Regions from separate parts of the Paraburkholderia sp. RL17-373-BIF-A genome, predicted to be linked through region 1. Evidence: riboswitches for the same ligand, from Rfam matches in the RefSeq annotation. Region 1 holds a riboswitch; the other holds the start of a gene.
What was found. Region 1 has a riboswitch for manganese ahead of P0D80_RS07380 (TMEM165/GDT1 family protein). Riboswitches for the same ligand answer to the same signal wherever they lie in the genome.
Positions count from the first base shown of each region.

Region 2: another riboswitch for manganese. It lies ahead of mntP (manganese efflux pump MntP); the one in region 1 lies ahead of P0D80_RS07380 (TMEM165/GDT1 family protein).

Region 1 is NZ_JARESO010000004.1:346,016-349,107, forward strand. Features, by position in the region: gene P0D80_RS07375 (hypothetical protein) at 244-627, opposite strand; gene P0D80_RS07380 (TMEM165/GDT1 family protein) at 821-1,411, opposite strand; yybP-ykoY riboswitch at 1,421-1,603, opposite strand; gene P0D80_RS07385 (TonB-dependent receptor) at 2,094-3,092, shown strand, end outside.
Region 2 is NZ_JARESO010000020.1:108,326-111,417, reverse strand. Features, by position in the region: gene P0D80_RS24510 (potassium transporter Kup) at 1-963, opposite strand, end outside; yybP-ykoY riboswitch at 1,359-1,525, shown strand; gene mntP (manganese efflux pump MntP) at 1,535-2,104, shown strand; gene ppnP (pyrimidine/purine nucleoside phosphorylase) at 2,252-2,572, shown strand; gene P0D80_RS24495 (DUF6697 family protein) at 2,700-3,071, opposite strand.

The sequences.
Region 1 (3,092 bases):
GTACACGAAGTGCCGCCGGCATCGACATCCGGAATAGTTGCGTTGCAGCGACCGCAGCAACGAGTGAAAGCGGCAAGACACGATTCGGACAGGACGATACAGAAACGCGTTCGCTGAGCCAGTGGCAAGTGCCGCCGTTGACTCTTCAGGCCTTGCAGTCAGTGTGCAATCCGGAACGGCCGCGTGCCGCAATGCCAGTAGGCTTGCCGGTCAATCAAGTGGATGTGGTCAGAGACCTCGGCGTCAACGCTCTGCCGACGGCGCTGAATAGCGCCACTTGCTTGCGTTTGAATCGATGCGGGCGTCATTGACGCGTCGTTTTTCCGCCCGTGCACGATCCGCCTGTTCGAGGGAGAGTGCTTGTGCCTGACGCGACAGAGCATATTCGCTCACGTTGCCAGACGTACGTGCTGCAATTTTGATTTGTGATCGCATGATGATTCCAGAACAAGGGACACTAAGTGCGACCCATGTACTGACTGTATACCCATCGCCCGATGCAAGCACGCTTTCCTTTACAAAGGTGAAAACCGGAACGGTAGGGCTGCTTCTTTCTCGAACGCGCAACGGCACGCCGGAAATCTTCGGCAACGCATCCTTTCGCGCGTTTTTGCAAAAGGTGTTCATCAAACAGTGCCCGCGAGGCAGTGCGGGCACTTTGACTCTTTAGCGTTCGTCAGAGCGTGTTTATCACCCGTGCTGAAGTAACAGGCCCAACATCGTAGGCAACAGATGTCGGGGCCGGCTCTGTGATCTTCGAGGGCATCTCAGGCGACCGCGGACGGCACGCGCCTCGATCATACAAAAGCAACCCTTCGACCTAGAACAGCGGGTGCTCGTGCGGATACAGCGCCGTCCTGAGGGCAAAGCCACCGAGGACAACGAAGATGACGGCGGCCAGAATGTGGACCGCCTTGGTTGGCAGACGGTCGGCGAACTTGTGCCCCAGGTAGATGACGGGCACGTTTGCCAGCATCATGCCGAGCGTGGTGCCGGCGACCACCCCGAAGAACTCGTGAAATCGCGCAGCCAGAGCGATCGTTACGATCTGCGTCTTGTCACCCATTTCGGCCAGAAAGAACGTTAGAGCCGTGGTGCCGAACACACCCATCGGATGCCTGGTCGACACCGCCTCGGCACCGTCGAGCTTGTCGGGAATCAGAATCCAGACGGCCATGACGGCAAATGATGCGACGACCGCCCAGTTCAGGATCGTGGGGCTCAGAACGCTCGCAAGCCATGCCCCCAACGCGCCGGACGCCGCATGATTGACGAGCGTTGCGACAAAGACGCCGAGAATAATCGGAATGGGCTTGCGATATCTGGCAGCCAGCACCAAGGACAGCAGTTGGGTCTTGTCGCCGATTTCGGCTAGGCCGACCACGCTGGTCGAAACGAGGAACGATTGCATAGGTTGTGGGCCGGGCCGCGCAATAAGTACGCGATGACGCGCATTCCGGCGACCCGGTCAGGTCGGAATGCGAGTCATCGGTCTTGCCAGGCATAGTGCTGTGCACGCCATGGCGGTCTGTCGACCACCAAGTATGTTGACGGGCACCCTCGAACATTGCGCTCGAGGCGGCTACTCCCCAATGAGAGGGGCGATTCTACAGTGTCCTGGCCCGGTAACGCAAATCGTCAGCTTTCCGAAAGCGGGTGCGTCGAGATGGAACGGCGTGAGGTTACGAATGCGGAATCTGGCAGACGGAGGCAAGGGCGCCAGGTAAGGGCGAGCATCGGGGCCGTTGTAACCGACTGTAATGGCTGGCGCTCGTCCAGCGGGAATAAAAATTCGACCGATACCGTTCACAGGGAGCCGTCATGGTTCCCTTTCGCTTTGTCAGCCAGATGCGGGCAAGAGCGGGCGACGAGTTGCAACGGCACGAAGTGGACTTCCACGGCAGATTCCGACGACGGGGGTCTCAGCCTTGAATAACCGGAAGAAAAATCAGATTTTTTATGAATATAAATCGTAATGATTTGCATTCTGAAGAGGGCTTTCTATGCGGACGCGCTTGCGTTGGCAGCCGGTACGTAGAGGCGCAAGCAGGGTCGCGAACCGGCAACAGACAAATGAGACAGGAGAATGAAACGTGAAGAAAGTGGATGTCCGAAGGTTTGGGAAAAGGGCGAGCGTGGGACTGACCAGTTCACTTATTGCACTGACGCTGGCGCATTCTGCTGCGGCACAGGACTCACTGCCATCGGGCGGCGAACAGGACGGTGTCGCCGACGCGCCGACACTGCCGCCCGTACAGGTTCGCGCGGCAACACCCGGGCAAGTCGTTCAGGACGATAACGTGAACGACCCCGACCAGGTTGCCGCCGTAAGCAAGACAGGAACCGCGCTCAAGGATTTGCCGGCAAGCGTGCAGGTGATCCCGCGCGCGCTGATGACCGAGCAGGGCGCGACGATGCTTCGGCAAGGCGTCAGCAACGCCAGCGGTGTGAATGTCGGTGGTCAGGATACGAAGGGCTATTACGACCATTTTCTGATTCGCGGCCTGAACGCGCAGATCTACAACGACGGATTCTCCGACGGAGACCTTTTGGGCGGCATCTCGCATTCGTTGAACGGCGTCGAGCGCATCGAGATTCTGGAAGGCCCGGGGTCGGCGCTGTTCGGCAGTGGCCCGCCGGGAGGCACGATCAATATCGTCCACTACACGCCATCTTCCGACTTCCACTACGGCGGCAATATACAGTCGGGCTCGTTTGGCACGATCTCCGGTAGCGGCTACGTGACGGGACCAACAGGAATATCTGGGTTGAACTATCGGGTCGATGCAACCGTATCGCGTTCCGATGGATTCCGCGACCTGGCGAGCCGTGACGAGGAAATCAGACCCGCCTTCGAATGGAAGCTCGACAATCACAAGATCAATTTCTCACTCGATGCGCGCGACATTCACGAAACGCCTGACTCGTATGGTCTGATCTATTTTCATGGCTCACCCATCACGAACGTATCAATCGATTCGAAGTATTCGACGCCCTTTGCGTTCGCACGCGGCAACTACGTCCGCCCGACGCTCACCGACGAGTGGAAGGTCAATGACTTTCTGACCATCAATAACCGCTTCTCGTATTTG
Region 2 (3,092 bases), on a different contig from region 1:
AACGGCTTGCGACGCGATTACGGTCGCGATCGTCGACAGCACGATCATCGGATACAGCGCCCATTGCGGAAACAGTTTGTAGAACGGATTTTGCAGCGCGCCCGGATCGGCAAGCAGCAACGCGCCCTGCCCCAGATAGTTCAACGCAAGCGCGGGAAACACGAGGCCGAACCACGTCAGCCGGATCGGCCTCGCGCCGAAATGTCCCATGTCCGCATAGAGCGCTTCCGCGCCGGTCAAGGACAGAACGACCGCACCCAAAGCAACGAACGCCAGCCACCGATGATGCAGGCAAAACGCCAGCCCCGCGAGCGGATTGAGCGCGACGAGAATCGCGGGCGCGCGCATCAAGTTGATGACGCCCACCACGGCAAGCACGATGAACCAGAGCACCATCACCGGTCCGAACACGATGCCGATACCGGCCGTTCCGCGCTTCTGCATCAGGAACAATGTGACCAGCGCAACCAGCGTCACGGGAATCACACAGGTCTTGAGAAACGGCGCGGCGACCTGAAGACCTTCGACCGCGCTCAACACCGAGATCGCCGGCGTGATCACACTGTCGCCGTAAAAGAGTGCTGCACCCATGATGCCGACACCCAGCAACATATGGCGCAAGCGCGGCCGCGTGGCAACCGACGACGCAGCCAGCGCCAGCAGCGCCATGATCCCACCTTCGCCGTGATTGTTCGCGCGCAGAATCAACGTGACGTATTTGAGCGAGACGACGATGATCAGCGACCAGACGATCAGCGAGACAATGCCGACCACATTCAGCGCGTTGAGCGACAGTCCGTTGACTGGATCGAACACCGTCTGCAGCGTATAGAGTGGACTGGTGCCGATATCGCCATACACCACACCCAATGCTGCAAGCGCGAGTGCGGGCATCGCCGGCCGCTGATGCCCGCGCCCGCCGGAATGGCCCGCATCGGGCGCGGCGGATACTGACTGGCTCATGTCTCGCTCCAGTTTCGCGTTCTCGCGGTGCAACAATTGGCATAGGCCGATGCACGTGCGGAACCGATTCATGCTTTTGTGAGGCCTCGTTTTTTTCGAGGAGTCGCCTGCGTCCCCACGCAACAGTCAGCGTCGCCGAAGCAACCTCCGTACGAGGAACGGGCGTCCCGTTGCCCTATCGCCGGACGCGCATTCGTATTGTTCTGATGTTTTGCGTACCTGCCTTCCGCGAACGTGACCTGTCTCTTTTCCTGAAGGACGGTGTGCCACTAATTCAACATATACCATCGGCCGATTGCCACGCTACTGATACATGAAGTGGCGACAGATTTATTTCGTCTCCACATACGCGAGGTGCGATCCGTATTACATAAAGCTTTCGATGTGATATGCTCGCCCCTGTCTTTGGGGAGTAGCCGGCTTCTACCCAGAAGCGCCTGCGTCAACATTCTCGGTCGCGCAGACCGTGGTGCAGGTAGCCCTTTGGTTGGCAAGACCATCGACACACCACGCGACCGGTCGGGCGCGGAGGTGTGTCGCGGTTTTCCGCCCGACCTCGAGCCCTCCTCTCATGAATCCTGTCGCAACGCTGTTCCTTGCTTTCGCCATGTCCACCGACGCCTTTGCGGCCGCAATCGGCAAAGGCGCCACGCTCAAACGTCCTCACTGGCGTGAGGCTGTCAGGACGGGACTCATCTTCGGCGTCATCGAAGCGCTGACACCCCTGGTCGGATGGTTCCTCGGCAAAGCTGCAGCGCAATACGTCTCCGCATGGGATCACTGGATCGCGTTTGCGCTGTTGTTGGTCCTCGGCGCCCGCATGGTTTTCAATAGCTTTGTCGCCAAGGAAATCGAGGCGGCGAAACCGTCGACTCATTCGTTCTGGTTGCTGGCGCTGACCGGCTTTGCCACGAGTATCGATGCCATGGCGGTCGGTGCGGGCCTCGCCTTCGTGGACGTCAACATCTATTCCACTGCCGCCGCGATCGGGCTCGCCACCATGACGATGGTCACGATCGGCGTGATGCTCGGCCGTGTCATCGGGCATGTGGCCGGCAGGCGTGCGGAGTTGGCGGGTGGCGTCGTGCTGATCGGTATTGGCAGCACTATCCTGGCTGAGCATCTGAAGATCATCGGCTAGACGGTGGTTGACGGCCGCCGGCTGCTCTCCACCTCTTGCGGCGCGATCGACGACTGGCGCGCGCGCCGCCTGTATCATGGCGGGCTTGCGTCCGACCTGAAGTCCGCGCAAACGCATCCACCCACGACAACCCAGAGGAAGATTGGCATGACGGCCGCAACGCAATTCGATCAGGTTTCCATTGTTAAACGAGCCAACGTCTACTTCGACGGCAAGTGTGTCTCGCACACCGTTCTCTTTGCCGACGGTACGCGCAAAACGCTTGGCGTGATCCTGCCCGGCGCGCTGAACTTCGGCACTGATGCGCCGGAACTCATGGAAGTGCAGGCCGGCCAATGCCGCATCCGCCTCGAAGGCAGTGACGAGTGGAAGACGTATGGTGCGGGCGAGTCGTTTTCGGTGCCCGGGAAAAGCCGCTTCGATATCGACGTGATCGAAACACTCGACTACGTCTGCAGCTATCTGTAAAACGTGTCGCGTCGTACGACATTGGTACGGCGCGCGCATTCAAACGTGTGATTGATGATCGCCGGTTGGGCACGAGCTACAACCCAACCGACGAAGAGACGATTCCGAATCGAAGTTTCCGTTGAGATCAACGGCGCTTCATCTTGATCACTCGCGAAATCTGACCAAGCGTAAAGCCCGTGTTCTGCACGTACTTGGCGTAGTCGATCGGAGCAGTAAACGATTCCTCGGTGACGTACTCGCCCATGTAACGGAATCGGTCAGTCGCTGTTCGGACAAAAACAGGCAGTGGGTCGGTCTGTCGCGCGAGCGTTCGGCCTGCCGCTCGTGCAGCGGCGCTGCCATCGCAGACGATCACATCCGGTGCATACGGGTTGAGATCCTGACGCAATCGCGCAGCGACGACCTTGCCGCCCTTCACGGGCAAGAATGCCTGTTTGCATCCTCCCGTCACCCGATGAATATCTTCCCGAGAATACTCTTTTCCAATATCAAACATGATTTTTCTCCCAAGAATGAC